One region of the Paenibacillus sp. JT22N15 genome, then DNA from elsewhere that is predicted to be linked to it. Evidence: predicted binding sites of a transcription regulator. Region 1 holds the regulator's gene; the other holds the start of a gene.
What was found. The regulator NrdR, encoded in region 1, represses ribonucleotide reductase genes. The targets are predictions, from matches to a motif close to AACACNATATATNGTGTT.
Positions count from the first base shown of each region.

Region 1 (16,092 bases):
AGCGCCTGATGGCGCGCAACAACGTAGATGAGCAGGAAGCAAGGCGGCGCATGGGGCTGCAACTGAGCATGGAGGAGAAGAAGCGCAGAGCTAATTGGGTCATCGACAACAGTGGAACGCTGACGCAGACGAGGGAGCAGGTTCAGGCGTTTTGGCAGAGCATGGGTCATACATGCTGAGGGCCAAGAGAAGAAAGGTCGCTCGTAGAAGGCTGTTTTTGCTATTATTTATTATCATAGTTGTCATTATTGTCGCTCAGCCCGCATGGATGCTCAAGAAGCTCTATCCTATTGATTATAAGGCCGATATTCGGGCAAGTGCCATTAGCTATCAGGTTGATCCCCATCTGGTGGCGGCCATTATTAAAGCGGAGACGAATTTCCAGACGGGCAAAGTTTCGAAGAAAGGTGCGCTCGGACTGATGCAAATTATGCCGACCACCGCCAAATGGATTGTCGAGAAGGCAGGCTTCGAGCAGGTGACAGAGGAGACGCTGCGCAATCGTGCTGATGTGAGCATCGAGCTGGGGGTATGGTATCTGGCTTCGCTGCACAAACAATTTGATGAAAATAATATCGTTGTCATTGCTGCCTACAATGCAGGACCAGGTAAAGTCCGGCAATGGCTCGATTCGGGGGAATGGGACGGCACGTTCGAAGAAGCCGCTAAAATTCCATATAAAGAAACACGCGATTATGTACAAAAGGTTGTGAAGTATTATAATAAGTACAAAGACTTGTACCCGGAACTTGAGCCGTAAACAGGAAGAAGCTTTGGCTGCTCGTCACTTCAGGACTTAAGCAGCCAAAGCTGTCTGTTATTACAAGAGCTATTTATTAATGGGAGCCCCCTGCAAGGGATTGCTCAGCGATTTGTACCAGACGGCGGGTAATGTACCCTCCGATGGAACCAGCGTCCTTTGTAGCCATGTTACCGTAGTAACCGTCTTGTGGAATCGCGATTCCAAGCTCTTGAGCAACCTCGAATTTCATTTGGTCGAGTGCTGCTGTCGCTTGTGGTACAACCAGTTGGTTGCTGCTGCGGTTTGCGCTCATGTGTGTTCACCTCCTCGCGGTTGGTAAAAGTATTATGTGCGAAAATCCGAACTTCATTACAGGGATTGTTTGGTAATTTTTAGGGATAGCTTAGAAGGGAGGAAAAGAGAATGAAGTGTCCATATTGCGACTACTCCGGAACGAAGGTGCTGGACTCGCGTCCCGCTAACGAGAACAAGTCCATTCGCCGCCGCCGGGAATGTGAGAAATGCAAAAGCCGCTTCACGACGTTCGAGATGATTGAGGAAACGCCGCTCGTTGTCATCAAGAAGGATGGCAGCCGTGAAGAGTTCAGCCGTGATAAAATTTTGCGTGGTTTAATCCGTGCTTGCGAGAAGCGCCCCGTGCCCGCTGAAAGGCTGGAGGTTGTCGTTTCTGAGGTAGAGAAGGAGCTGCGCACAACTGCACACGCCGAGGTGGAGAGCCGTGTCATTGGCGAACTGGTGATGGGACAGCTGTATCCAGTAGATGAAGTAGCTTATGTCCGTTTTGCTTCTGTTTATCGGCAGTTCAAGGACATCGATATGTTCATGAAGGAGCTTAGCAGTCTGCTGTCGAAGGACAGCTCACCCAATGGAATGAAGGATTAAATCTAATGCTGCTTCCGAAGCAGCGGTATGAATAGATTGGAGAAAACAGCGCCGCTCCAGGCGTTGTTTTTTTGTTTTTTTGTTTTTTTGCGTTAGAACGCCTTAAACAATAGTGAGTTGAATATTAAAACAGTTAAGTGTATAATTATTCATTGTTGAAAGGGAGGTTTTTTTATATGTCATTCAAAATTAGGCTGGCGGAAAAGAAGGATATCGGCAGCTTGACCGAATTAATGCACGACTATATCGTAGGCTTCTATCAAAATCCTTGGCCGGGCACATCAGAAATTCATCAATTAATTGAGCAGCTGCTGGAAAAGCAGGGCGGTATCCAGTTTGTCGTAGAGAAGGAGCAGCAGCTGATTGGCTTTGCTACTTTATATTTTACGATTAGTACAATGAAGACAGCGCGGATTACGCTAATGAATGACTTTTTTCTGCTGGAGCCGTATCGGGATACGGAAGTGGAGGAAGCGCTATTTTTGACATGCAGAACGTACACACAGGAGCAAGGCTTTGCTCATATGTTCTGGATAACAGCTCCGCAAAATAAGCGGGCCCAACAATTTTTCGCTAAAATGGATGCGGTTCAAGGCAGCTGGGTGAACTATACAATTGTCTAGAAAGCCTGATAAACCGCAATAGTATCCTTCAAGTAACTACACCACTTTCAAGTGCGTACTTCCTCAAATGTCGGAAAGGGGCTAGACTAAAACCTGTAGCAAGGTTAACAATTTCCAACATTTGATGAAGGAGTGTGCGTATACATGGAATTGCAATTGGCGCTTGATTTGGTGAACATTGAGGAAGCAAAGGTTTTGGTCAAAGAGGTTGAGTCGTTTATCGACATCGTTGAAATCGGAACACCTATCGTTATCAACGAGGGTCTGCATGCGGTAAAAGCGATTAAAGAAGCTTTCCCTAACCTCAAAGTGCTGGCCGATCTGAAAATTATGGACGCTGGCGGCTATGAAGTGATGAAGGCTTCCGAAGCGGGTGCGGACATTATTACCGTTCTTGGTGTTTCCGACGACTCCACCATTAGGGGCGCGGTTGAAGAAGCTCGCAAGCAGGGCAACAAAATTATGGTCGATATGATTAATGTGAAAAATATTGAAGCCCGTGCAGCAGAAATTGATGCGCTTGGGGTAGACTATATTTGTGTCCATTCCGGCTATGATCACCAGGCAGAAGGCAAAAACTCCTTCGAAGAGCTGGCAGCGATCAAGCGTGTTGTAAAACAAGCTAAAACCGCAATCGCAGGCGGCATCAAAATCGATACGCTGCAAGAGGTTATTTCGGCAAAGCCTGATCTGGTTATCGTAGGCGGCGGAATTACGGGTGTTGAAAATAAATCCGCAACTGCATCGCAAATGCAGCAGTGGATCAAACAGGCCTAAAGCTGATGCGTATTAGTCAGCTTGCAGGAGAAATCGTACAGGAGCTGGAGCGGCTGACGCAGCTCATTCCGGATGAAGCCGCAGGCGAGCTGGCTGATGCGATTATGCGCGCGCCGCGTGTTTTCGTCTCAGGCGCTGGACGCTCAGGCCTGATGGGCAAAGCTTTTGCAATGCGGCTCGTGCATATGGGCTTTGACGCTTATGTGGCTGGCGAGACGGTGACGCGTGCACTCGGCAAAGACGATGTACTTGTGTTGGGTTCGGGCTCAGGCGGGACGAGCAGCCTCATTGCGATGGCACAAAAGGCGGAGGCGCTCGGCGGCAAGCTGGCTGTCATTACGACGAATCCAGAGTCGGCGCTTGGACGTGCGGCGCATATCGTCGTAACGCTGCAAGCTGCGGCGAAGGAAGAGCAGGATGGGGCCAAGCAGACCGTGCAGCCGATGGCTTCTCTTTTTGAACAAGGCCTTCTAATTTTCTATGATGCGGTTATTCTTAGCTTGATGGAGAAGAAAGGGCTTAGCGGCAACACCATGTACAGCAATCACGCGAATCTGGAGTAGCAGGTGGCGCGCAGCATAGCTGGAAGCTGCTTCATCATGTATACTGGGAAGGAGGGGGAATGGATATGGCTCAGGAATTAAAGGAACGTATTAATTTACGTGAAATCAACTGCGAGAAGGAGCTTACGCTGGCCGTCATTGGGGGCAAGTGGAAGCTGATCATATTGTGGCATCTTGGTCTTGAAGGAACGAAACGTTTCAGTGAGCTGAAGAAAATGATTCCCCATATCACCCAGAAAATGCTGACGAATCAGCTCCGCGAGCTGGAGGAGGATTTGCTGGTTGAGCGCAAAGTGTATGCGGAGGTTCCGCCGCGAGTGGAATATACGTTAACGGCTTACGGCGAAAGCCTGATGCCTGTGCTGCGCATGATGTACGATTGGGGCAAAAACTACGGCGAGGAAGTCGTATGGAAATAGCGGCAATAGCAGCTTGATAGCTAAGGAAGGCTGGGGTGAGGGGCAGAGGATGCTTCTGGCTTCGGCCTTTTTTTTGATTTGAAATCGGAACCTATAATTGGTGAAGTTGTTCATGGCTGTGTTTCCTATTAAAATAAAATGATATCGAGCATTTATATTTGAATATAAGGAGAGGCTGATGGTTGACTACACATGTGGATGAGCAGTTTGAAGATCTAAGCCCGGAAGAGCAACAGGTTCTTGAAGAGGAGAGCGATAAGCTGGTTGAGCCGAACGTCTATTTGGATATGTTGGAGCAAGGTAATTTGTTGTACGGTGCGATGAATTTTCGCTTCTATAATGTAGGGGGAACAGCTAGCGAGCGCGAGGAATGGTTAATGGATACACTAGGGCTTGCAGCAATCGGCATTCCGGATGTGCAGTGCCACTTTTATGATTTAGACCCTAACGAGGTAGCCCAAAATTTTGGGAATATCGCCTATTATTTATTTGAAAATGGGGATGTTATCAACGATGGAGAGACGGTCGGCGGAACCGAGGACATACGCTGGCGCTGTGAGCATCAATATGCTCTTGCCGCACCACGACGCGTCGTCCTCGACCTTGATCCGGGAGAGCCTTATTATGCCGGTATGCAAGGGGGAAGCAACGACAGAAAAGACTGATGCAGCAGCTTGTACAAGACGCCAGCCGTTAAGGCTGGCGTCTTTGCGTTTAATCCATTTTCAATATGATGAGCCTGTCATGCTTAATAACGGCTGCCAAAGGTGCTGCCGACAGGAGCAAGCTCATTCAAGCTGGATAGCTCTTCAGATGTTAAGCGGATGGATAATGCCTCTACATTTTGCTGCAAATATTTCACACGCTTTGTGCCCGGAATCGGAACGATATCGTTTCCTTGCGCGGTTACCCACGCCAGTGCGATTTGGGCGGGAGTCACTCCTTTTTGCTGGGCGAGCAGCTGTATCCCTTGGACGATCTTCCTATTTTGTTCGAATGCCTCTTCAGAAAACCGGGGATTATACATGCGCCAGTCGTCTTGTGCCAGTTGGCTTCGACTTGAGAGAGTGCCAGTCAAAAATCCTCTTCCAAGCGGGCTGTAGGGGACAAAACCGACCCCTAATTCTCTGCAAGCATTCAAAATACCCAGTTCAGGCTCTCTGGACCATAAGGAATATTCCGTTTGAACGGCTGTAATGGGAAAGACAGCGTGAGCATCGGCCAATTGTTGAGAGGTTACTTCTGACAGGCCCAAATAGCGGACTTTTCCTTCTTTCACAAGCTCAGCCATGGCTCCAACCGTCTCTGTAATCGGAACATTAGGATCTGCTCTATGCAAGTAATACAGATCGATGTAGTCCGTGCCCAAGCGATGCAAACTAGCCTCACAGGCTTGCTTCACATACTGCGGCGTTCCATTGTAGCCTAGATGCTGCGTTTTATTGCGTAAAGAGCCAAATTTCGTTGCGATCTGCACAGCTTGACGATGCGTCCTTAACCCTTTGCCAACCAGCTTTTCATTTGCACCGATGCCGTCCTCGTCATAACCGTAAATATCCGCCGTATCAAAAAACGTAATGCCTAACTCCAGAGCGTGACTTAGCGTGCTTAAAGACTCTGACTCATCCGTTGCCCCATAAAATTCGGACATTCCCATACATCCTAATCCCAAACGGGATACTTGCAGTCCTTGACTACCCAATGCCAAAGCTTCCATGGTGTTCAAGCCTCCTTTTTATTTCTACATTTCTTGAAGATAACAATAGCACGTGAAAAGCTAAAAAGTAAACTAAATAATCTAAAAAAGTTCAATTAGTACACATTGTTCAAATTTTTGTGGGATTGGGTTATAATTCGAGGTATGAAGAATTAGGAGGCTTTACCCCATGGATACGAAATCCCCTTCATTGGAGAAGAGAAATAAAACGATCCAAAAGCTAATTATAAAGATTATACCCGTGCTGCAAAAAAACGGATTTTCCTCGCTGAAGATGGATGATGCAGCTAAATATATGGATATTAGCAAGGCGACCATGTATAAATATTTTGCTTCCAAGGATGAGATCATTGAAGCGGTTGTAGGTCGCTACGTGGCATATATTTCGGACATGGTGCAGGACTGGACCTTGACCGATCATTTGTCCTATGCCAAATCCTTTGATAAAGTGTTTCAGCAGTCTTTGCTGATGGCGGTATACTTGTCCGATATTTTCTTGCAGGAGTTAAGCAGCCTGTATCCACACTTATATGACAGGCTTTCAAATGAGGTTGAGCTGCGCAATGAACAGGTGAGGGAGTTTTTTGACAGGGGGATGGAAAATGATGTGTTTCAGCGTCTGAATTCCGTTATTCTCCTTATTCAAATGGACACGATGCTTAGGAAAATGATTGATCCCAAGCTGCTGATGCTCCATCATTTATCGCTGAAGCAGGCATTATCCGATTATTACAAAGTGATGAGACACCAAATCATAAAATCTGAATTCGTAAACTTAGAAAATAGTTCGGAGATGGATTTGTTTTTGAATCAGATGGTTCAAAAGCTGTCGAGGCAATAGGGGAGTGGCGCTCCGTGCGCGTGGAATAAACCCCGGGGGTTCGCTCCAAGGCATTCCATATAAAAGAAATGCCACCAACGTTGTATGATGACGTTGGTGGCGTTTCTTTTATATGCAGTCTAGGGAGGGGATATGCCTCTTCAATGTCTCTTCTAATTCGAAGCGGGACTTGTTATGATTCAGTGCGTTCTTCCCCTCGTAAAAAGCCAGCCGCCTGCCACGAAAGTGAGGAAAAGAATAAGATTAAATCCAACGCCCGCCAATAACGAGCCATTGAATAATAGGGCTTTGAAAAAAGAGACGACATGAACGCGCAGCGATGGAATCGACGTTCCAACCGGGATCGCCGCAGCGATCAGAGCCCATAGCAGCCAGCCGGTAAAGCGGTAGTAACCGGAGATCAGCATACTTAGCAGCGCCATCGCCATCAAATAAAAAACGGTTTGGTAGAGAAAAGAACCTGCCAAGCCAAAATCATCCCAATGAAATGCTTCTATAAGACCAACCGTGCTCTCGTGATCCTGGAGCACATTTACTTCAACATGAGTCCACAAAGAATTAAGCAAAGCGAGCACTGCTGCCCAGACAGCAAAGACGAATTGAAGTCCCCAAAAATATTGCTTTCGGCTTGCTCCTAATTGTACGATGCGTTTGTAATAACTGAGTGGCAGCACGATAGCCAAAAGAAGCAAAATGAGAATCAGCATGTTGCCAGCCGAAAGGATAGTACCTCCACTATTGTTAACAAGAAGGTTAACAATAAACTCCGCCAGTCTGCCAAGCACAGTTAAAATAATGATAAACCAGATGTAAATCCTCATTTGCAAATAGGTTGCCTTTAGATGAACGGTCAATGCCCCCACTTTAGTGACCTCCTTCGATCAAATACGAGAAAAACCTTTGAAGCGACATATTTTCAATCGAAATGTCCATCATGAGGGCCTGCTGCATGTCCTTATCGTTCAACGGTTCATAAATAGCGGCAAGTGTGCCGTGGCCATAGGATTCCGTATACAGTACGCGTTTCCCGGCTGTGAACGATTTCACTGCTTCCGAATTTCCCCGAATAGAAAAAGCCGCCATTCGTATTTGATCCAAATCATCATGAAGCAGAATGGAGCCATCTTCAATGATATAAACTTTTTCTGCGACAGGGACGATTTCGTCAATTAAATGCGTAGACAGTAAAATCGTTCGAGGGTAGTTTGCGTAATCTTCCATTAACTCTTTGTAAAACTTTTCACGCATCAAAAAATCAAGTCCGAGCACTGGCTCGTCGAATAATGTCAATGGTGCCCGGCTGGCCAGACCAATGGTGTTTCCTACGAGTGAACCCGCGCCTCTTGATAGCTGTCTGATTTTTTTGTCCGGATCAAGCCGAAACGTTTGGAGCAGCTTATGAGCTAATGTCCAATTCCAATTGGGATGAAAACTCGCAGCAAACTGCAAAATTTCGATCACTCGCGCTCCTCCGAAGCGTTTGTTATTCTCCGGTACGAAACAGAAATCTTTCGGAAGTTCTCCCCTGCCCAGCTTTTTTCCTCTTACCTCAATTGTGCCGTCATTCGGCAGGATTCCGCCTGCGATTAAGTTAAGCAACGTCGATTTGCCAGCGCCGTTTCGCCCGAGCAAGCCATAAATGACGTTCTCTTCCAGCTGTAGATCCAGATTCCGTAAGGCGTAAGTTCGACCGTATTTTTTAATTAATTTGTCGCAACTCAATACGATGCTCACGATGCGTTCAATCCTTTCTCAACTGCTTGATCATGTCTACGATATCGCCGGTTGTCAGCTCGAGTTTGTCGGCTTCGATCAGCAGATTGGACAACATCTCCTTATAGAAACGCTCTCTTCGCCGATTCTGAATCTTCTGTCTCGCATCCGTTGAGACATACATGCCAAGCCCTCTTTTTTTGTACAAAACACCTTCATTTACGAGCAGGCTAATCCCCTTGACTACGGTCGCTGGATTAATTTGAAACAGCTGAGAAAACTGAGCCACGGAAAGAATTTGCTCGTCAACTCGAAAGGTTCCGTTCAGAATATCGTCTTCAATTATATCAGCTACCTGTTGATATATTGGTTGCTTATCGTCGAAAGTGACGTTCATTGCCTCACCACTCAGCATCGTAGTTTGTTTCCCATCTAGTAGCAAACCATATCTTATGTACAAACAATTGTCAACAAACAAACGCAGGAGAAAACAACGGGCAACTTTTTTTACAACTGCTCCGGTTATTGACAGTTATCCAATCCGGTATTATAGTATACTACATTAGTAACATACCAATATACCTAGGGCCTGACCTGGCCAATAGAGTATTTGGAAAGTATAATCCAATACGATATGGGGAGCTGTAAAAATGGGAGCTTTAATCGAATTCAAAAAGGTAACGAAAGAATACAAAATAGGCGAAGTGCCTATCAAGGCTCTTAATGGTGTTGACTTTTCCATAAATGCGGGTGAATTTGTCGTTGTTCTTGGTGCTAGCGGCGCCGGTAAAAGCACGATTCTGAATATCCTTGGCGGTATGGATAACGCTACTTCAGGTCAAGTGTTTGTTGGCAATGAAGAAATTACAAGGTTGAGCGAAAGAAAATTAACTGAATATCGCGGTGAAAATGTTGGCTTTGTATTTCAATTTTATAATTTGATTCCGAATTTAAATGCGCTGGAGAATGTTGAATTTGCCACGGAAGTATGTCAAAACCATCTCGATGCCAAAGACATTTTATATAAGGTTGGACTAAGGGACCGCATACGAAATTTTCCTTCCCAGCTCTCTGGCGGGGAACAGCAGCGCGTTGCGATAGCGAGAGCGGTCGCTAAAAATCCGTTGCTTCTACTCTGTGATGAACCGACTGGAGCTTTGGATTACGTTACAGGGAAGGCCGTCTTAAAACTGCTTCAAGATTTGAACAAGGAAACGAAGAAATGTGTTGTGTTGGTCACACATAACACGGCGATTGCTCCAATGGCGGATAAAATCATTCAGGTGAAAAGCGGAAGGATCGAAAGCATTACGGTGAATCATAACAAACAAAGCGTTGAAGGGATCGAGTGGTAAGGATGAAGTTATTTAAAAAGTCATTAAGGGACATCAAACAATCGATCGGGCAATTTTTCGCCTTTGTGTTGGTAATTGCAGTGGGCGCTTTTTTCTATGCGGGACTGATCACGTTAAGCGATAATCTTAATCATTACACGAAGGCTTATTTTAAAGAGCATAATTTAAGCGACCTGAATGTCTATTACAACCACATTACAAGTCAGGACTTGGCGGAATTAAGCAAAATCCAAGGTATAAACAAAATCGAAGGACGGTACAGCTTCAATGCGACGCAAGCTTTTGAAAATACGAAAGCGACCTTAAAGGTCCATTCTATCCCTGTAAACAATAAAATCAATACACCTTTGATGATTGAGGGCAGGATTCCGTCGCATAACAATGAAATCTTGCTAGATTCCCATTATGCTAAAGAGCATCAGTACCGAATCGGAGAGCAGCTAAATTTAAATGTGAAGGACAAAAATGTGACATTCACCATTAGCGGCTTGGGCGAGAACGTGGAATATGCCAAAAAGAACGAAATCCAAGATCATAAAGCAAATGGATTTGCGTATGTGGCTGAAGCGGGAATACTACGACTCACAGACAGCTTGTACTATAATGAGATCTTGGTTGATGCTGAAGAAGGCTTCAACATTGACCGGTTGGGTCAAGCCATTGAAGCAAAATCCAAGTCTCTCTCCTATGTCGAACATATGAGTAAAGAGCGATCATTCAATTATTCTCAACTCCAACAAACGATCAAAAACAATCAATTGATGAGCAGTGTTATTCCGTTGGTTCTCTTTATAATTGAAGCGATTATCCTATTCCTCACTATGTCGCGAATTATTGATTCTCAACGAAACCAAGTAGGTATCATGAAGGCATTAGGTATAAAAAACAGAAACATCATGCTTCATTATATGGGATACCCGATACTGGTAGGGATCATAGGCTCCATTCTTGGTTGCGTCATTGCCGCTAATGTATTTATTCCATTAGTAAGGGCGTCAAATGCAAATTCCTACTCGCTGCCTGACATTACATTCTCGCTTTCCTTCTTCTCTGTAATTCCACCTATCCTGTTTTCGAGTGCATTTGGAATGCTGGCCAGTTATTTGAGCAGCAAAGCCATACTTCGAGAATGTGCAGCCCAGGCAATGCGCCCAAAACCGCCCCTAAAAATGAAAAAGCTGCTCATCGAACGAATTCCGAGGATTTGGGGTCGTATTCCCTACAGCTACAAGCTCATTTTAAGAAATATATTTTTAAATAAACAAAAAGCGTTAGCGAGCTCCATTGGTGTAGTGGTGAGCACGGTTTTATTGATTACTGCTTTCGGTACTCAAACTTCCTTGCAAAAGGTAGCTGACCAGGTTGCTGAGGTGAATACCTATGATTTAAAAGTCGATTTCAAGAAAGGAGCAGCCCTGGATACTTTGCAACTGCCCTCCAGCGTTAAAAGCAGTTATGGTCTATCCACCTTTCCAGTAAAATTCATAAAGGGCGATAACGAAAATGCTACGTTAGTGGTAACGGAAAAAGAAAACAATCTCATTACTTTCTTCGATGAAGATGACAATCGAATCGCTTTGGAAGACAATGGTGTGCTGGTACCCAAATCGTATGCCGACCACTATAAGATTGCGGAAGGCGATACCATTCAACTCAAGCTCACCGAGTCAGCGTTTGCCAATAAAACAGTCGATATGAAGGTTGTAAAAATAACCAACCAGTATGCAAATCCTTCCTTTTATTGCACGACAGCTTATCTCGAGAGCCTTGGCATCGCCTACAAGCCAACCTCGCTATTAGTGGAAACCAGCTCCACGAGCCTTACAAGCATTCGCCAATTTTTTGAACAAACTCAGCAGGTAGATGCATTTGAAGATAAAAATGATCTTAAGAAATCGGCTGAATTTATTTTGAAGCAAAATAGTTTTATGTTTATCATGTTTATCATTAGTGCCGTCGTTCTTTCTTTTGGCGCCATTTATACGATATCTTCCATAAACATTTATGAACGAAACCGTGAGATGGCCACCCTAAAGGTATTAGGCTATCCCAAGCATAAAATAAACCGATTAATTTTCTTTGAAAACATCATCCTCACCGCCTTTGCGGTACTTGTAGCGTTACCAATCAGTGGCTATATGTATGACCTCGTTGTCATGGGGCTTTCCAGCACTCATCAGCAAATCCCGGATCAAATAAGTTTGTTCGTCATGCTGAAATCTGTTATTCTTGCATTCGGGCTCACGATTCTTTCGAGCTTGCTGCTTCGAAGAAAAGTGTCACGAATCAATATGATTGAATCTTTGAAAAGTATCGAATAGTGCAGCGGGTGCGCTGTTAGCATTCCATTCAAAAAAACGCCACCGCGATATGTGGTGACGTTTTTTGTATGGAGCCTATGGGATTGGTTTCGTCTACATCGTAAATCCATCATGGGATGTCCTAATCTTTGTTGCGGTCATCCATTTAACGCAGTGCGAAATTACTACGGCCAATGCTGCAAGTCCCCTAATGCCGTCCAAATAGAACAGCTTTTTTTCGGCTGTCTCTTTATTCATTTTTTTCCCTTCTTTCATGAATAGAACAAAATAAACGCAAAAAAAACGGCATTTCTGCCGTTTGTGTTTAAGATATATGGAGCTACGCGGAATCGAACCGCGGACTGATCGCTGCCAGCGACCTATTTTCCCCCTAAACTATAGCCCCGTTTGCAATTTTGACCCCATTACTGCCAGCATAACATGCTACCAGCTGAGCTAAGGCCCCGAGTGACACTTTTATTATTATACATAGAACAGTCACTCCGCGCAAGGTAGTTGGAAATAAAAATATAGCAAAAAAGCCCAGACCTACAAAACGGATCTGTGTCACAAAAAAAACTCCCTTGTCGTTATACATGCAAATAAGCAAACGAACATAAAGGGAGTGGTTGTAATGGAAACGTTGACCTGTGTCGTCATTGGAGCGGGATATGCGGGTATTCATGCGATGAAGGAGTTGCGCAAAAATTTAATTAACGTTAAAAGAAGCCAGTCTATCCGATTCGTATTAATTGACAAAAATAGCTATCACTTGCGTAAGGTTATCCTATTTAAGCCAGCGGTAACAGACGAAAATATTTGTATACCACTTGCCCAAATGTTTCCTGAAGGTGTTGAGCTTGTTGAGGCAACGGTTACTGAAATTAAGAAGGTAGAGAAACAACTGCTGCTGCGGAATGCAAATGGGGAGGAGCAGCAGCTAAGCTACGATGTGCTTGTAGTAGCTATTGGCAGTATCATCCGCCAGCTCGACGAGGAAAAAGGCGGATTTCCGCTTGCTACGCTGGAACATGCGGTGAACATTCGGACAGCATGGCGTGCTAATTTACAGCGGGCCGCAATTGAAGCCAATCCGGCCGAACGAGAGTGCCTTATGACGATTGCTGTAGCGGGAGCTGGCATAAGCGGCATTGAAACGGCCGCTGAATTAGCCCATTATGTGCGGGCAGATGCGGAGCAGCTGGGATTAAATCCGCATCAAGTACACATTCGCTTGTTTAATGCACACGAAAGATTATTTTTGAATGGACCAGGCAAAGTGGCCTCGAAACTGGAGCAGCTGTTAACGAATAACGGAGTAGCAGTCGTTCATGGAAGCCGAGTGCTGTCAGAGGCAGGCGGGCGCTTGCTTTTGGCCAGTGGAGAAGAACTGCCTGTTGGCTTATGCGTTTGGACATTAGGCCTTATGCCAAACCCAGTTTTAAGACAGCTGGGCTTGCCGACAACAGAGGACGGGTTTGTAAACATTGATGCAAGCTATCGGGTTAAGGCTGCCAGCGGCATATACAGCATAGGAGATTGTGCGAAAGTAATCGATCCGGATACGGGCCGTTCAGATGGGATGACCTGCAAGGAGGCTATTCCGCAAGCGGTAAGGCTTGGCAAAGTGATAGCAGCTGATCTTGAAGGAAGAACTGCTCCTCGGCATACCGGCTATATGGATAGCTTCAGCATCGGACTAGGGCCGGAAAAAGGATTAACATGGGTGCACAAATGGGGAATGGATATCATGATTACTGGTAAAATGGCGTATCGAATTAAACAATTTACATGGAATATAGCCAGCTCCATTAAGTAAGTCAAGCACATGTATCCTTTCATAAAGCTGCTCTTTTTCTTGCTCAGGACATATGTCCTTTCCAATATGCGGTGTTCTGCCGTTTAATTAAGGAAACGAAGAGGACGGGGAGAGCACTCATGAAAGGGATCTTGTTTGCAATATTAGGAGGGGCATGTATTACGCTGCAGGGAATAGCCAATACCCGAATAAGCGGAAGCATCGGAACGTGGCAGGCCGCAACACTTACCCAATTTACTGGCTTTATCGTGGCTTTCATTATATTGATGAGCGTAGGTGCCGGAAAATGGCGGGAATTTCAGCAGGTGAAGCCTATCTATTTGGCAGGCGGCTCTTTTGCAGCTATTATTATTTTCAGCAATGTAACAGCTATTCAACAGATCGGCGTCACGCTCATGGTATCGATGCTGCTGATTGCCCAGCTAGGCATGACGGTTATAATAGAGACGAATGGCTTTTTCGGCTTGAAGAAGCAAAGGATAACGGTGTCGCAATTGATTGGCATTGGCATGATGATTAGCGGCGTGTTTTTATTAAAGGGCTGATTCCGAAGGCGAACTAAGCCATGAAAGAAGTGGGGAAATGATTGAAATTAAAGATCGCGAGCTGCTGGGTCAATATTTGCAGCTGCATCAGCTGGAGGCGGTGTTCAATGAGCCGCTGCTTCCTTATTTGAACTTGTACAGCTTTGAACAGGAGGAGCTCATTTGCGGCCAAGGAGAGACGCCCCAGCATATGTTTGTGCTCGTGAAGGGGAAAATTAAAGTATATACGAACTCGCCGGAGGGAAAGACGCTCATTATTTCCTTTAAGACGCCCCTTGAGGTCATTGGCGATGTGGAATATATTCGCGGCACGGAGTTTCTCAATACAGTGGAGGCTGTATCTCCCGTAATAATGATTGGGGTTCAGCATCGCTGGCTGGATAAGCATGGAAGGGATTATGCGCCGCTGCTGCGATTTTTATTGGAGAAAATTACGCGGAAGTTTTATTTTAAATCCAATTCCATGAGCTTGAATGTCATGCAGCCTGTGGATGTACGTCTGGCGAGCTATTTGCTGTCGGTTTCCTACGACGAATCCGATGAGCAATTTAAAGGGGAGCTCAGCACAGACAATTTGAAGGATGTCGCTAATTTGATTGGCACAAGCTATCGGCACCTGAACCGGGTCATTCGGCAGTTTTGCGAGGAAGGCCTCGTCGAGCGAACGAAGCAATGGATTGTCATTAAAAATAAGGAAGCGTTAAGCAAACGGGCCAATCATCACAATTATACTTTAACGGATCAGAAGGGAGAGCAGGGCTAATGATGACAGGCATATTGTTTTCGCTAATGGCGGGCGCGCTCGTCAGCATACAGGCGATTTTTAACAGCAAGGTAAATGAGCGGGCAGGGACGTGGGCGACGACGACACTCGTATTGGGGCTCGGGTTTCTAGCCTCGCTCACGATTGGCTTTATTTTGGAAGGGAAGCAGCTGTTTGCTTGGCAGGGGATGCAGCCATGGTTTTGGTTCAGCGGTTTGATCGGGGTAGGTGTAGTTATGAGCCTCGTGCAGGCGATGAAGCGGCTTAGCCCGACGATCGCGATTGCCATTGTCATGACGTCGGAGGTTTTATTTGCCCTATTATGGGATTCGCTTGGCTGGATGGGGCTGGAGCAGGTTCCGTTTTCGGTCAACAAGCTTCTGGGCGTATTGGTCATTATCGGCGGCATTTTTGTATTGAAATTTGGTGGTAAGCGTGAACGTCAGAAAGTGACGGAGGCGGCTTAGCCTCCTGCAATAGGATTGAAAGAGCGTTTCTCTGCAAAGAGGAATGCTCTTTTTAGTTTGAAAATGGAATCCTTTAAAACAACAAAAGTATATTAAATAGGATGGAATTTTTATTGTAAAACGATAAATATTATGTTAGAGTCGAATTAAATTTAATGCTAAGCGAGGGGCTTTTTATGGAACGAGGAACAACACTCTTTTTAAAGGCAGCGGTTATTTTTATGGGCATTCCAGTTCTTGCTTTATGCGTATTTTTGGTGCCAGAAATTGCGAATTTTATAGCAGAGTCATATCCAGATCATGCTTATTTGAAATATCTCTTTTTCATCGATTTATATGCAGCAGCGATCCCTTTTTACTTTGCACTGTTTCAAGCTTTAAAACTTTTAAGCTATATTGACCACAATAAAGCTTTCTCGGAATTATCTGTACGTGTTTTAAAGAACATAAAATTTTGTGCAATCCTAATCAGCTGCCTGTATGTGGCAGGCATGCCATTCTTCTATCTGATCGCGCAGAAAGTTGATCCCCCAGGCTTCATGGGA
Region 1 is NZ_JBXENV010000001.1:499,163-515,254, reverse strand. It holds gene coaE (dephospho-CoA kinase) at 1-179, shown strand, start outside; gene AC50X8_RS02305 (lytic transglycosylase domain-containing protein) at 173-760, shown strand; gene AC50X8_RS02300 (alpha/beta-type small acid-soluble spore protein) at 837-1,055, opposite strand; gene nrdR (transcriptional regulator NrdR) at 1,166-1,645, shown strand; gene AC50X8_RS02290 (GNAT family N-acetyltransferase) at 1,822-2,268, shown strand; gene hxlA (3-hexulose-6-phosphate synthase) at 2,413-3,045, shown strand; gene hxlB (6-phospho-3-hexuloisomerase) at 3,051-3,608, shown strand; gene AC50X8_RS02275 (winged helix-turn-helix transcriptional regulator) at 3,674-4,027, shown strand; gene AC50X8_RS02270 (DUF4261 domain-containing protein) at 4,210-4,692, shown strand; gene AC50X8_RS02265 (aldo/keto reductase) at 4,776-5,744, opposite strand; gene AC50X8_RS02260 (TetR/AcrR family transcriptional regulator) at 5,914-6,585, shown strand; gene AC50X8_RS02255 (hypothetical protein) at 6,765-7,448, opposite strand; gene AC50X8_RS02250 (ATP-binding cassette domain-containing protein) at 7,450-8,319, opposite strand; gene AC50X8_RS02245 (GntR family transcriptional regulator) at 8,327-8,713, opposite strand; gene AC50X8_RS02240 (ABC transporter ATP-binding protein) at 8,949-9,653, shown strand; gene AC50X8_RS02235 (ABC transporter permease) at 9,656-11,974, shown strand; gene AC50X8_RS02230 (hypothetical protein) at 12,068-12,211, opposite strand; tRNA gene AC50X8_RS02225 (tRNA-Ala) at 12,289-12,359, opposite strand; gene AC50X8_RS02220 (NAD(P)/FAD-dependent oxidoreductase) at 12,588-13,772, shown strand; gene AC50X8_RS02215 (DMT family transporter) at 13,892-14,317, shown strand; gene AC50X8_RS02210 (Crp/Fnr family transcriptional regulator) at 14,355-15,080, shown strand; gene AC50X8_RS02205 (DMT family transporter) at 15,080-15,547, shown strand; gene AC50X8_RS02200 (DUF2975 domain-containing protein) at 15,724-16,092, shown strand, end outside.

Region 2 (16,092 bases), on a different contig from region 1:
CTATTACTCTTTATTATCTAAATAAATATTTGCGGTCATTAGTTACAAAAAAGAATGCTCCTATCCAAAAAGAACGGAAGAGTAAGCACCATGCCGCTCCTTCGAATTTGTCCGAAGATTATGATGAAAATTTGAATGCAATTAAACAAGCTATTGGCAGTAACAGTGATGTCCATTTTCGTGAATTTCAAATAACAGAATTTCATGCTCGGGCTACGCTCGTTTTTGTAGATGGGATGCAAAATGAAGAGCTGGTCAGTAAGCAGGTCATGAACATTTTAATGAAAGATGTTAAGCATGATATGACTGACGGGAGCCATTTCGTTAATCCATTGGAGTTCTCCTCGTATCTTAAAGATAAAGTACTACCTGTTTGCGAAGCCTATGAAGTTGCAGAACTTCATGATTTAAAACAATCCATTTTGATGGGTTTTACAGCCTTGTTCATTGAAGGCATGCCTCACGCCCTGCTTATCAGCTCGTCAGGAATGAAGACCAGGGCAATCAATGAACCAAGCTCTGAGGCTTTGCTTCGAGGTCCTCGTATCGGATTTACCGAGGTATTAAGTGAGAACACATCGATGCTGCGCAGACAAGGCTACAGTGAAGATCTGGAAATAAATATGTACGAGGTAGGAACTCGAATTAAAAAGAAGCTGGTTATTGCTTACATGAAGGAAATTGTTAATCCAGACCTGCTTCAGGAGGTAAAAGATCGAGTTGGAAAAATCAATATGGATTTCATTGCTGAATCGGGTTATGTGGAACAGCTCATTGAAGATGATTACCTAAGCCCATTTCAGCAAACTCAAAATACAGAACGCCCGGATCGGGTCATTAGCGGATTGTTAGAAGGAAGGATTGCCATTCTATTGGACGGCACTCCTTTTGCTCTAATTGTTCCAGTGACGTTTAGCATGCTGCTGCAATCGCCTGAGGATTATTATGATCGTTGGCTGCCGGGGACTCTTTTGCGCATGCTGCGATTTTTCGCAGCGTTCTTGGCCCTTATGGCACCAGCTTTGTATATTTCGTTTATTTCCTTTCATCCGGGCTTAATCCCGACAGAGCTTGCCGTTACGATCATTGAAACAAGGCAGGGTGTCCCTTTTCCTTCATTGATAGAAGTGATGATTTTGGAAATATCGATTGAAATATTGCGTGAGGCAGGCATTCGCTTGCCTAAGCCTATTGGACCGGCAATGGGCATTGTTGGCGGTTTGATCATTGGTGAAGCAGCGGTCCAGGCAGGAATTGTCAGTCCTTTTTTGGTGATCGTAGTCGCTGTGACGGCTATATCGTCTTTCTCGATACCCGTATATAGCGCAGGGATTACACTGCGTATATTACGTTTCGCTGGCATGTTATGTGCGGCAGTGCTAGGGATGTTTGGAACCATTTTGTTTATATTGTTAATTTGCGGTCATTTAAGCAAGCTGAAAAGCTTTGGAGTTCCTTATGTGACTCCGATCTCACCGTTTCGCTTTAACGACTGGAAGGATTTATTTCTGCGTTCCCCGCTGCCTTTTATGAATAAACGACCGGACATGATGAAGACGCAAGATAAGAAGCGAAGATAGTAACGGCTTAGAGAGGGGGCGCAAACGTGTTTATTCGCAACGATGATAAAATCACCACAACACAAACATCGATCTTTATTACGGATTCAGTGCTGGGGGCTGGTATTTTGACCTTGCCCCGAGGTGTGATCGAAGCTGCACAAACACCGGATGTCTGGCTTTCTGTGCTATTAGGCGGCATTATCGTCATTTTGGTAACGATGGTCATGGTGAAATTAAGTCAGCAATTTCCTAATAACACGGTATATCAATACTCTAAAAGAATTGTAGGCACTATACCTGGCGGAATCTTAGGTGTTTGCTTGATTTGCTATTACATTATTATTGCGGGTTTTGAGGTAAGGATATTTGCAGAGATAACCATGTATTACTTGCTGGAAGGAACTCCGATCTGGGCTATTGTCATTCCCTTTATTTGGGTGGGCACCTATATTTGCTTTGGAGGGATTAATTCCATTGCACGAGTTTTTCAAATTATTTTCCCAATCAGCATTCTAATACTGGTGCTTTCGTATTTCCTCAGTATTCGATTATTTGATATTGATAATTTACGTCCTGTTTTGAGCGAAGGCGTCCTCCCCGTATTCAAAGGGTTGAAATCAACTGTACTTATATTTACAGGATGCGAAGTAATCATGACTCTCGTCGCACATATGCAGCATCCCGAGCGGGCAGTCAGAGCGACTGTTGCAGGAATAGGCGTTCCTTTTGTGCTATATCTTATGACTGTAGTCGTCGTCATAGGGGGAATGTCAATTGATTCGGTGCTGAATAGCACCTGGCCTACAATCGATCTTCTTCGCAGCTTTGAAATTACAGGATTAATTTTTGAACGTTTTGAGTTTCCGTTTCTAGTCATTTGGATGATGCAGTTATTTTGCAATTTCACCAGTTTTTACTTTAATGCTTCGTTAGGAATTTCACAGGTTTTTCATCTTAAAATTCACCCGGTGATATTTGGATTAATCCCCGTTATATTTATCACTACGATGCTTCCTGTGCGAATAAATGAAGTTTTTAAGCTAGGTGATACGATAGGCAAGATGGGGATCTTTTTGTTTTTTCTCGTGCCTGTCTTACTTACTGTCATATTGCTCTTTAGAAAGAAGGTTTTGAATCATCATGTATAGATTTAAAAACTTGTTTGCTTTACTTCTTTTATCGTCACTTGTTGTCACTCAAGGCTGCTGGAGCAGTAAAGAAATTGAGGATTTAAGTGTTTATGCAGGTCTGGCTCTGGATGTAGGGGAACGGCCTGAAGTTGAACGCAATCTGGAAAGACAAGGCGCCAATTATAAGAAAAAAAATCTGATTACAGCTACCATACAAATTGTTCCAATAAAATCGTTCGAACGGCAAGAAAAGTCAAAAGAGAAGCAGCTGTTGAAGTATTCAAATTTGCGCCTAACAGGGGATTCTGTCTTTGAAATTATGCGCCAATACTCAACAAGAAGGGAACGTCCAGTCATCGGGCACCATCTTAAAGTCATAGTAGTATCTACAAAAGTGGCACAACAGCATAAGATGGACCAACTAATGGACTTCGTGCTGCGTGATAATGATATACGTCCTAGCTGCCGGGTATTTTTTAGCAAGGGGAAGGCTTATGATACCTTTATTAGTAATCAACCGGAAGAAGTTCCCGCTTTTCGGATAAACTCGATGATCAATAATAGTTTCAGAACCAATAAGGTAATGAATGAGGTCAATCTGACTCGAATCGATGGATTGATTCATTCCAAGCAAAGCTTCTTGCTGCAAAATATTGTTAGTTCAAAGGGGGAAATAGAATTCTCAGGTGCCGGTATCATTAAGGGGGATTCGAGCAAATGGATTGGCGATTTGAATCAAGAAAATGTGGAAAGTCTATCCTGGATTCAAGGAACAGGTCAAGGAGGAGTAATCAAAAGTTATAATTGGAGAAATGAGAACATTACCTATGAGATTAAATCCATGAAAAGTAAAATGACTGCAAAACTGCAGGGTGATGAGATTTCCTTTCACGTTGCCATTGAATCAGACGGGAGATTGATTGAAAATTGGGATACGGAAGAAAATCCATCCAAGCTAACTTATTTAAAGGAAGCAGAGAAGGTTTTTGAAAAAAGATTAACGACGATGATTGATCATGTGATGGAGAAAATGCAGTCTAAATATAAGGTAGACGTAGCTGGATTCGGGAAATCTCTCGCTATTAAATATCCGCATAAATGGAAAAAGGTTAAGGACAACTGGGACGAAGTGTTCAGCCGGGTTCCCGTAACCTTTGAAATTAAATTGAAGATTACTGATTTTGGTTCTTCGACAAAATAAACTTATGCTCAGTTAGGGGGTGCATACAAACGATAAAAAGCGGTTCATTCATGGTGAATGAATGTCATGAAAAGGCCTCCCTCTAATGAAGAGGGAGGTAAGGATCGTCAGTAGAGGTGCAAAACTTGGATTCGTATATACGTTGGGTTTTGATTAATTATGGATAAGGTTATATTTTTTTGATGAGTATTTGTAATTCTTGTTTAATATTCTGTTCAGAAGCAGCAGAGAGATAAATTTGATGAAAGGTATCGATACATTTCCTTACTTCTTCTTCACCTCTTGCAGATAGACGTGTATAAACACCGCGGCGATCGCCCTCGCAAACATCTCGTTCAAGGCCCTTACAATTTTTTGCTTCTAGCCTGGTTACAAGCCTGGATACAGCACTTTGACTTAGCCCAACCAAGTCAGGCAGGTCTTGTAGTCTCAATTTTTTATCATCTGCTAGTAATAAATGATAGAGCACATAAAATTCTTTCAAGGTTATATTATGTTTATCTTGAAATGCAATTTCGAGTTTATTATTTATTTTCATTTGAATATGCGAAAGGGATAACCAATTATCTAAAAGTTCGTTATTCATAATAAGATTCTCCTATTCTATAAAATGAAGACCTATGATTATCGTATGGCACGGGGTTATACATAAATCCATTTAATCTATGATAACGTTTGTTTTGTTTCAAGTCCATTTTGTTTTACTTTGAAAAGGCAATAATAAGGAATAAGGGCTCAAGGAAACCTTGAAACCTGTAATAGGTAGTCTTTTAAAAGAATTACATGATATTGACATGTCATATTTTGCGTGCAATAATGTATGCGTGCGAATGCATTTATTTTTTGTCGTAGTGTCGAATCGTCAAGTGGATAGTAATGGAAATATAAATATACCCGTTTCTGTCTTGGATCTTGCCCGTAAGCCCACAGGGAAAAGGAGGAATGATTAATATGATTAAATTAGGTGTGCTTGACCAAGTACTTGTCCCTGAAGGCAAAACAGCCACAGAAGGACTGCAGCAATCGACTCGTCTCATACAAGCGGTGGAGGAACTAGGCTACTCCCGTTTTTGGGTGTCCGAGCATCATTCCATGCGTGCGCTTGCTTTCTCAAGTCCGGAGGTGCTAATCGCCCATTTGGCAGCTGCAACCTCCCGTATTCGTGTCGGTTCTGGCGGTATCATGCTTCCACATTACAGTGCCTACAAAGTTGCAGAGAATTTTCGGCTGCTGGAGGCGCTTCATCCAAACCGTATCGACTTAGGTTTGGGTCGGGCACCGGGCGGTATGCCGCTTGCGACCAGAGCGCTGCAACAGGATAAATACGTTGATGTGAATAAATACCCTCAGCAGGTGCAGGATATTATCGGCTATTTGCATGGTTCAATGCCTGCTGGGCATCCGTTTGAGAAGCTGCTCGCTGCACCTGCTATTTCGACGGCACCTGAAATATGGCTGCTTGGTTCCAGTGGTGAAAGTGCAAGAATAGCGGCAAGGCTGGGCACTTCTTATGCGTTCGCGGAGTTTTTCGGCACGCCTGGCGGAGAAGAGGCGATGCAGCATTATAACGAGCATTTTAAATCTAACAACGTATTACAAAATCATCCACGTTCTATAATTGCAACTATTGTGATTTGCGCTGAAACGGAAGAAGAAGCGAATCGATTGGCGATGAGCAGCGATTTGTTATTCCTCGGTATTCAAACAGGTCTGGAGGTGCCATTTCTGCCCTCTGTGCAGACTGCAGCCGATTATCCGTATACGGAGCAGGATCGGCATCATATTCTGCAAACTCGCCAGCGGCGGGTTATCGGTACGCCAGAACAGGTAAAGAAACAACTGCTTCTGATGAGCAAGGAATACAATGTTGGGGAGATTCTCATCAATAGCCCGATTTATGATGAGAAAGCGCGAATCCATTCCTACAGGCTGATTGCAGATGCATTTGGGATGAGCGTGTAGCAGCTTGAATTTCAAAAGCATATAAAAAAACAGGTTCGTGAATCGCTCTAAGAGCCATTTCACGAACCTGTTAGTTGAAGATTTAATGCGGTCGAGAGGACTCGAACCTCCACGGCTGTTACACCACTAGAACCTGAATCTAGCGCGTCTGCCAATTCCGCCACGACCGCACATGCAAAATTTACATTTTTAATTTAGCATGTTGTCATGGGGGAAGTCAAGTTGGCTTTAAGAAGTTGAAATTTTCAGTCTAATCGGTTGCGTCATCATAATAGTAATCGTCAATGTCATTGGCCACGATCTTGAACCAAATGCCAGAGCTTCGGTCACTTTCGATGGAGTAGGTTATTCCAGCTGTCTCAACACTACTTTCCATGTTATACAAATCAACATCAGAATCATCCCATAACAGAGAGATTACAATGTCTTCCACATTCGTATCGATTTCGGATACTGGATTAGCGGCAGCGATTGTAGTATGAATAGTATTCAGAAGATTATTTAGCGTATCTTGCGTTTCATCATTTTGGATGAAAATCGTCACCCCGGGGATGCTCCCGTCATATGGGCTAATAATGCCTGCCAATTTATGAGTTTCAGAGAAGTCATATTGAAAGGAAATTACGCCATCCCCAATATCGGTTAAGGTCATTTCTCCTAATTTTGGCGTTACGTCTAACAGCCGGGCTGCCTCATTAAATTTGGATTGCAACTCCTCCAAGTTCTCCCATATTTTAATAGGAGCGCTTTCCAATGGTGACTCCGTTATCGGCTCCTCATCCAATACATACTCATCATCCAGTTCCTCTTCCATTGTAAAAGCAGGCTCTTCCTCCGCAATCGTAGGAATTGCTTCCGTATTAGAGGTTAGCCCAACCGAAAAAGCCCGGCTTGGGTTGAGCGTCTTATTAATGAAATAGCCTAGCATAATGGAGCCGATTAATAAAAGCAATACCGTCCAAATAATATAAAATGATTTATGCAAAAGATCACGCTGCCTTTATGTAGAATGAGGTGAAAACATGAAATAGAAAAAGCTTTATTTTTAGTTATAGAGGGCAAGCAGCTGTTTCCAAATATGAAATTTCTCGCCGCAGGCAGGGCAATTCGTGTGTCCAGCCAAATAGGGCAGCTGTGCCTTAAGCTGCTCATCCCCCAAACGCTCAGCTCGGCTGTGTACATAACGAAGGCTGGCTTCCGCTGAGCTTGCAGGATCAGCAGGGGTAATATTCACAGGCGCATCCTTGTCGTTAAAAACGGGATCTGCCTTGTACGCGACAAGCTTCTCCCCGCTTTCATCCGGCCAAATGTACGTTTCATGCTCACAAGCAGGGCATGCAGCGACATATTCATCTCCCTCGCTGTGGGTTTGCAGCATATTGGCAACGGCTTGCTCCCCTTGAAAAGCAGCATCTGCGATTGCGATATAACGCTTCTCTGAGTCATCTTTATTAGGCCGCGCATAGTCGGCAATCTGCTCGGACATTTCACTAAACTTTTTAATGGCATCATAATAAGAAAGATAAATATCAGTCCGTACCTTTGCAGTAATATCAGGTACTAATTCCTCAAATTCAGCCGGCATTTCCGATGTTAAATGACAAGAATTGTTTGCTTCGAATAAGCCGCACGTGATGTAAATATCCAGCTTCACTTCCGGATCGTTCGAGAGCCGGGCGATTTCAGCCAAATAAGGGACCGCGGCGTAGGTGCACGGATAAATCGTATTTTGATGATAAAGATGTTCCCAGTAAAGCTCGTCTTTGACCTCTGAGTCATAGTTTTGCGCTAGCTGCTGCAGCATTTCCGGTACAGAATCGGCGAAGCCGTAAGGACCTTCCAGTTCCGACCAAATCGAGCTATTTAAAGCGAGCATAACGAATCGCCTCCTCATAAATAAATATCCAGCATCCTTCCTAGCTATTTTACTATGGAATTGGTGATTTTGGCGATATGTGACAAAGGAAGCAGAATAACGGCGAATTAATTTCCAGCATTCAGCATATTTTGGCGCAAGTTCACAAACAATGAAAGGGAATGAGTGATGACGCGTAGATAGCGAATGAGGAGTGTGGAAGTGTGAACGTGAAGAGAAGCTATTTATGGAAAAAGAAGGCGGTTAGGCTGCTTGGATTAACGATGCTGGTTTTGTCTATGAGCAATGGGACAGGAACCGCTTCCGTTTTTGCTGCCGAGCAGCATTCGCATGCATTCCAGCAACAACAGCAGATACAGCAGCAGCTAGTCTCGGAGACGCTGTCCGTTTCGCAAATACCATCGAATGAAGTGCAATCCCCTGCACAGGAGCGGCGCCACCTTGCCATCGTCATTGACGATTTCGGCAATGATATGGAGGGGACGGAGGAAATGCTGAAGCTGCCGATCAAGTTTACAGCGGCGGTGATGCCGTTTATGCCCTCTACGCAAAAAGATGCAGAGGAGGCGCATCGGCTGGGGCATGATGTCATCGTGCATATGCCAATGGAGCCAAATAAGGGCTTGAAAAAATGGCTCGGTCCCGGAGCCATTACGGCAGATCTAAGCGATGACGAAGTCCGCAAGCGTATCAATGCGGCCATTGACAATGTGCCGCATGCGATTGGCATGAATAATCATATGGGATCCAAGGTGACTGCGGATGAGCGGATTATGCGTATCGTGCTTGACGTTTGCAAGCAGCGCGGGTTGTTTTTCCTCGATAGCCGGACGACCTATAAGACCGTTGTACCGAAGGTATCCAAGGAGGTTGGCGTACCGCTGCTATCCAACGATGTTTTTCTCGATGATGTGTATACGGTGCAGCATATTAGCAAGCAAATGAATGAAGTGCAAAAGCATCTCGCTACGCATGTTACCTGCGTCGTAATCGGTCATGTGGGGCCTCCAGGCAAAAAAACAGCGGCTGTTCTAAGACAGTCGATACCTGCCATGAACACCGCTGTTTCCATCGTCAAGCTATCGGATATGGTGCTGCAATCATTTGGTGATCAGCTTGTATTGCCGAATTCCGGAAGCGATCGCTGATGCGATGTGCAGCTGCTCGCGGGGGTCGGTGAGCATCGTTCGATCATCGCTATTGCTGACGAAGCCCATTTCTACAATAACGGCTGGCTGGTATACGCGTCTAAGTAAATAAAACGGCTTGCCTTCCCTTGGGAGAAAGCGTGTACGCTGCTGGCGATTAAGCGTGTCCTGAATACAGAAAGCAAGCAGGGCGCTTTCTCCGCTGCTCTGATGCAGCACCAGCGGCCCGCGTTCCGAGCGGTCGGGTGTCGAATTGACATGCAGGCTGACGAGCAGCTGCGTAGGAATTTCCTCAGTAAGCTGCCGCCGTTGCGACAAATCGCGCCGATGACGGGAGCCGCTAATATGCCAGCGATTATCGTCGCTAAGCGCATAATCGTCCGTGCGATTCAGCACGGCGGTAATGCCTTGGCTGTTTAGAAGCAAATAAAGCTTTTTGGCTACAGCAAGGTTAATGTCTTTTTCCACTACGCCTCCAGCTGTTGCACCGCCATCTATGCCGCCATGTCCTGCATCAATGAGTACGACGGAAGAAGGCATAGTCCAATGCCCAGCATGTGGGGCGGATTGTTGGGAGGGTGGAGCCGCATCGTCTTTTGAAGCGTTATGTTCTTCTGCTGCCATTGATGCGGAATGGGCAGGAAGGCAGAAGAGCAGTGTAATGATCAAACATCTAAAGCAAGCAAGCACATGCCATCCTCCTTTTGAAAGGCTTTTTTCTTAGCTATATCGTGGCTCAATGGAGGAAATCTCATGCATGTTTATGTTTGGAGATGACAGGGCAAACTGATATCATCAATGGTTGTGAGAAACAACTGTCCTAAGAAGCGACTGTCTTGATACTTAAGCAAAAAAGGAGAGCGACAGAAATGGCCAGCGGGGATGATTTAATTAAATATGTGACCGTTCAGGTTGTGGAATATATGGAAAAGCCAAAAGGGGAACGCAAGCAAATGAAAGCGTCAGCGAAGGCGATAAGGGAGCCATGGCTGACGCGCTGGTTCGGCTGGGGTCCTGTCAGTCTAATGATGTGGTGGCGGGGAAAAAGCGAGCGTCAGCGGTAAAAGTCGCCTAGCTCAAGAAGCAGCGATAGCGGCACATAACGCTGGCTTTCGCCTAGCTCGTCTGTTTCAAGGGCAACGTAGACAGCGCCGTTATTCCAGCTGTGATAGCCCGTTGCCGACCACACATACAGCATGTCGCCATTAAACCTTGCCGCTGTATAGGTAAGGTGTTTCTTTTTGTCCAAAATGTGCAGCAGCTTTATTGAGCCTTTGGATTCAGCCTTGTCTACAGGAGCATCTGTCAGCCATTGCAGCTTCTCGTAAGGGCTGAATGAGGAATTGGATACCGCTTTGGCAATGCCCGCAGTGGCGGTCATAGGCGTTTGTACTTGAATAAGCTTGAGCTCCTGACTTGCCTCGGCGCTCCAGAGAGAATCATTCAGCGGCAGCGCTTCACCGCTCATGGCATCGGTAAATGCAGTGGACTTGCCGGAAATTTTCCACACGGACAGCAGGGGATGGACATATAGCGGCGTACTCGTAATGGCAGATGGAATGAGTTCAAGCCGCTGAAGCGATTGCTGCAGCGTCGTTAAATTATACAGATAGTCGCCAAGCCCATATTCACCTAAAACAAACCCGCCGCTCTCCGTTGCATGGACAACGAGGTAGCCGACGGTTTTTTTGTGCTGAATAACGCTGGCCATCCAGCTGTGTGTGCCAGGGCCAAGTGCGGATATGCTGAGCGTTGCGCCTTGCCAGCTTTTAAAAGCAGGCTGAGCTGCGAGCTGTTCGGTCCATGCCTTTGCATGGGCGAGGAGGGACGATTGGCCTGCTTGTTCCTGCTCCGGCATGGCGGCAGCTTGCAGGAGTTGGAGGCTGCTTGTCCATAATAAAGCGCTTAATAATAATGCGCCGATCATTAGCTTCCGAATTTGGCTCAGCAATAAATTCACCCTTTTCTTCATGAGGCAGATCGCTAAAGTGGCGAATGCTGCCTATTATTAACTCGCAGCTTCATTATAAAAGGCAGAGCGGGAGAAGGCTGTTGGAATGTGTCAGGCATGCAGCAGCCTGTCCCGTTCTTTTTTTGCCGCAATGGTGCGGATCGGGTCTGATCTTCGTCTATTCGATACCTTCCAGATGGAAAATACCGCAGTTAATGGCGGAAGCCGTCACGCGGGGCTCATATTGCCAGCGAATTTCCGATTGGCGCTGTTCGTACTGCTCGCGTACGCTTTGCTTCAGCTCATCGTCAGCCGCATGCTCAATTAACGGCTCATAATACAGCCGGATGCGTTCCAGCTCCTCTTCCAGCCGCTCGGTTGCGGCGCCTGCCCATTCATAATCGTAGCTTTTCAGCTTGCGTTCGAGCGCCTGCTCCATAATAGACAGCGCCTTGTTAAAGGAAAGGCCATTTTTCGCCAAATGAATGTTCGCGGGCAGGCGCGGCGTGAGCCTGAGGCGCTGAAGCCGATCATGGAACTGCTCGGTGCAATGCCCCGTTGCCAGCGAAATGCCGTAGCTGTGTATTTCCTCGCGCTTGCGGTCGCAGGCGAACTCTACGCGCATATTGATGCCGAGCCAGGCGGTGTAAGGGGTAGAGCTGTAGGGAGAGGCGGCACCGCGTTCCGGTTCTTGAAAAAGAAAGACGTAGCTGCCCTTCGATTTTGCCGCACCAAACAGCTGATCCAGCTTGCGCGAGCCGAAATACATTTCCTCGCGCGGAATGCGCAGCCCCGTCTGATTGATATTGCCGTGCACGAAGCCGAGCGAGCGGCCAAGCGCTGCATCAGCTGCTGCCGCTTGGCCCGTGTCGGCTGCCGCTGTGCTGGCACTGCTATCGGCACTTTCGGCAGGGCCGGCTGCAGGACCAGAACTCGCTGGCGCCGTCGAGGTTGATGCTAAACCTGCCGTATCACCGTGGACGGTTGGACTTGCAATTGTATTTGCGGGGCCTATGCCCGCATCAGGCCTCACGCTGCTTGCTGCACCGGGAAACGCTGCTGCACCTACGTTTCCTGCAGCGCCAGCTACTATGTCCGCCGTCCCAACGGCACCGCCCGGCAAGCGCTGCTGCGCGGGCAGTGTCCCGGCTTGAGCGGCGTCATATTTTTCGCGGTCGGTTACGAGCAGGTAGGTCATCGTCTCGGGAGCGGCATTCGTACGGTCAACGAAGCTCCAGTAGTACGGGCGGTTCGTCAGCTCCCGATCCGCATCAGGAGACAGTTTTACGGTGAAATGGCAGGGCGATTTCTCCAAAACCTGGCACTGCGTCGCCTCCAAATATCGCTGTACAAACTTGTGTACCTGCTTCTCATTCATGTCTAATCTCCACCGTCTGCCCGAGGGCTGTCATTTGTGACACTATTTGCGCGCTTGCCTGCAGCTCAGGGCCTTGCTGCACTTCATCGCGAATTTGCGTAATCGAGGAGGCGAGATCGCTAATTTTCTCGCGCAGCTCCGTTTCGCTGCCGCCTGATTCGAGCAGCATGCGGGCAAGCTGCTGCTCCAGCGAGCCATCCTTTTTCTCAAAACGCTCCAAAATATGATCCAGCTCGCCAATCACAAGCTCAAACATATTAATTTTTTCATGCAGCAAATGCACAATATGCTCCTCTATCGTACCGAGGGTGCATAGGTTGTAAATTTTCACATCCTCGGTTTGTCCAAGCCGGTGGACGCGGCCAATCCGCTGCTCTACGCGCATCGGGTTCCACGGCAGATCGAAGTTGATCATATGGTGGCAAAACTGCAAATTGATGCCTTCGCCGCCCGCCTCTGTTGCAATCAATACTTGGGCCCGGCCGCGGAACAGGTCCATCATCCAATCCTTTTTGCCGCGGTTCATCCCGCCCCTGTAAGGGACGGCAATCATGTCGTGAGAACGGAAATATTGCAGCAAATACTCCTGCGTAGCCCGATACTCGGTGAAAATAATAACTTTATCGTTCATTTCCTTAACGAGCTCAAGCGCCTTCTCCGCCTTCGTATTGGCTTCAATTTTTTTAATAAACTCGACGAGCTCCCATATTTTTGCGCGGACGGGTGAATCCTCAGCCGTCTTTTTGAACATATTGACGAGAGTCAGGAAGACAGCATCGCGGCTGCTGCAAACTTCGCGCTGGAGCGTGACCAAGGACAGCATGCTGCTCAGGTCGGGGCCGCTCTCATCGTAGCGTTCATGCACGAAGGCGGTCACTGCGTCGTAAAGCGCCTGCTCGTCAGCTGACAGCTGCAGCGGAATATTTTTCACAAAACGCTTCGTAAAAGAAATGCCGCCGTCGCCGCGGCGATTGCGGATCATAATGCTGGACAGCGCCGTTTGCAGCTGCTCCTCGTTTTTCGGAAGACGCTTGTCAACGACAAAGTTGGCGGCGAACTCGCTTTGGCGGCCGAGCTGGCCAGGCTTGAGCAGAGTGATCAAATTGTACAGCTCATCCAAATTGTTTTGCACCGGCGTTGCGGTGAGCAGCAGACAATATTTTTTGCGCAGCTCGGTGACGAACTGGTAGTTGGTCGTTTTTTTGTTTTTGAGCTTATGCGCCTCGTCGATGATGACCATATCGTAGTCGGTACCGAGAATGACGTCGCGATGCGGATCGCGTTTAGCCGTATCCATCGAAGCGACGACGACGTCATAATGCCACGTATGGGCTTTTTTCTGGGCGACGGCGGAAATGCCGAATTTCTGATTCAGCTCGCGCACCCATTGCAGCACTAGAGAGGCTGGCACCAGAATAAGCGCACGGCGCACGAGCCCGCGAACGATGTATTCCTTTAGCACGAGCCCAGCTTCAATCGTTTTGCCGAGTCCCACCTCATCAGCGAGAATGGCGCGTCCGCCCATTTCATGCAGCACCTTGCGCGCGGTCGAGATTTGATGGGGCATCGGTTCGAGCATCGGCAGACTGCGCAAGCATTGCAGCTGCTCGAAGCTTTCAATTCTTTTTGCTTGCTCCGCCTCCATCGATAGTTGATATAACGTCCAGTCGTCCCATGGCCCGTTTTTGGCGATACGGTTTTGCAGCTCGTCAAAGGTGGAACGGTCATATTGCAAATCTACGAGCGGATGAAGCTTGCGGGTGACGAGAGCAGCATCTGGAGCGGCGGAAGATCCGTGTAGCGGTTGTTTATTATCTAAAGACAAGGGAGCAGCTCCTTTCATCGTTAAAGCCAATCATTCATCGTCCAATCGAACAAAATGAGTAGGTTGCAATCTTTGTTTCTAGTATGGCCCTTTCATCGCCTATTCATAAGAAAGGGCCAAAAAAAGCGTGAGGACAAGCAAAGGAAAGCGCAGGCTTTGGCCAACGAGAAAATTGGGCGTTTTTGGCTGGAAATGAAGGAGAAACACAATATGTAGTATGTTATAATGATATTTAGACACAATATATCGGATTTGTGGGACACCGTGTTAGCGGGCAAATAGGTGGGTTTTTGCAAATGTGAGGAGAGGCGGCGTTACTTATGGAGAAGAAACAAACCTTAAATGAAAATAGAAGAGGCAGCGGCAGGCTGGAGGGGCTCAGCGAGAAAATTTTTCTCGATCGTTATGCCTGGAAAAATGCTGATTCCAACAGCGCAAAGCCCGGAGACATCGTGCTGGTGCTGACAAAAGATGATCCGAAGTTTCCGACGAAGGAAGTCGGAGAGATCGTTGCCCGTGAGGGGGACCAGGTGGAGGTGCAGCTCCGAAACGGTGAGCGTATAACGGCTGCAGTTGAGAAGCTGACGCTGACCATTGAGCAGGCGCCGGAGGAAATGTGGGATCGTCTGGCGAAGGCGGTGGCCGGAGTCGAGGGCAGCGAGGAGAAGCGGGCGGAATGGACGGAACGTTTTCGCTATATTTTGGACGACTGGAAGCTCGTGCCGGGTGGCAGAATTGCAGCGGGGGCAGGTGCCAGCGAGGAATTAACGCTGTTTAACTGTTATGTGCTGCCTTCTCCGGCAGACAGCCGTGGCGGCATTATGAAGACGTTGACGGAAATGACGGAAATTATGGCGCGCGGGGGCGGCGTTGGCATTAATCTATCGTCGCTTCGCCCGCGCCGCGCCATTGTCGCAGGGGTAAATGGCGCATCAAGCGGGGCGGTATCATGGGGAGGGCTGTTCAGCTATACGACGGGGTTGATTGAGCAGGGCGGCAGCCGCCGCGGCGCCTTAATGCTGATGATCAACGACTGGCATCCCGATGTGCTGGATTTTATTACAGTCAAGCAGACGATGGGCCAGGTGACGAACGCGAATTTATCAGTATGCGTCAGCAACGCTTTTATGAAAGCCGTAAAGGAAGATTTAGAGTGGGAGCTTGTATTCCCCGATACGAAGGATGCACAGTACAACGAGCTTTGGACGGGAGATATGGATGATTGGCGGGCACTTGGCAAAAAGGTGATTTTGTACAAAACAGTCCGCGCCCGCGATATCTGGCACATGATAATTGAATCAGCGTGGAAGTCAGCAGAGCCCGGCGTGGTTTTTATGGAGTATTATAATCAGATGTCGAATAGCTGGTATTTCAATCGGATTACTAGTACTAATCCATGTGGTGAACAGGGCCTGCCGGGCTGGGGTGTCTGCAATCTTTCAGCGGTCAATCTGTCGCGTTTCTATAATGAGCAGCAGCATGATGTCGACTGGGAGGAGCTGGCGAAGGTGACGCGTTGGTCGGTGCGTTTTCTCGATAACGTCATTGACACCACACCGTATCATTTTCCTGAAAATGAAGCGAACCAGAAGCGCGAGCGCCGCGTCGGGCTCGGCACGATGGGGCTTGCGGAGCTGCTGATTAAGCTGCAAATCCGTTATGGCAGCGCGGAATCGCTCGATTTTCTCGATAAGCTGTATGGATTTATGGCCCGCGAGGCGTATCTCGCTTCGACGGAAATTGCGGCGGAGAAAGGCGCTTTTGCTGCCTTTGAGGCAGATAAATTTTTGCAAAGCGGCTTTATGCGAAGCTTGACGTCGCACTATCCTGAGGTTCGAGCTGCTGTAGAGCAGCAGGGCATTCGGAATGTAACGGTGCTGACGCAGGCGCCAACGGGCAGCACGGGAACGATGGTCGGCACCTCGACGGGCATTGAGCCGTATTTTGCCTTTGAATATTTTCGCCAAAGCAGGCTTGGCTATGACAAGCAGCTCGTTCCGATTGCCCAGCAGTGGAAGGATTCGCATCCTGGCGAGGAGCTGCCGGATTATTTTGTAGC
Region 2 is NZ_JBXENV010000008.1:164,128-180,219, forward strand. It holds gene AC50X8_RS17400 (spore germination protein) at 1-1,580, shown strand, start outside; gene AC50X8_RS17405 (GerAB/ArcD/ProY family transporter) at 1,607-2,710, shown strand; gene AC50X8_RS17410 (Ger(x)C family spore germination protein) at 2,703-3,893, shown strand; gene AC50X8_RS17415 (MarR family winged helix-turn-helix transcriptional regulator) at 4,063-4,479, opposite strand; gene AC50X8_RS17420 (LLM class flavin-dependent oxidoreductase) at 4,845-5,855, shown strand; tRNA gene AC50X8_RS17425 (tRNA-Leu) at 5,942-6,025, opposite strand; gene AC50X8_RS17430 (hypothetical protein) at 6,106-6,840, opposite strand; gene AC50X8_RS17435 (hypothetical protein) at 6,901-7,731, opposite strand; gene AC50X8_RS17440 (divergent polysaccharide deacetylase family protein) at 7,935-8,879, shown strand; gene AC50X8_RS17445 (N-acetylmuramoyl-L-alanine amidase) at 8,832-9,503, opposite strand; gene AC50X8_RS17450 (YqzE family protein) at 9,749-9,943, shown strand; gene AC50X8_RS17455 (hypothetical protein) at 9,934-10,851, opposite strand; gene AC50X8_RS17460 (YqhG family protein) at 11,009-12,208, opposite strand; gene AC50X8_RS17465 (DEAD/DEAH box helicase) at 12,201-14,051, opposite strand; gene AC50X8_RS17470 (adenosylcobalamin-dependent ribonucleoside-diphosphate reductase) at 14,354-16,092, shown strand, end outside.
Region 2: AC50X8_RS17470 (adenosylcobalamin-dependent ribonucleoside-diphosphate reductase) is a predicted target of NrdR. The motif match lies at 14,236-14,253, and genes of this name have one in related genera.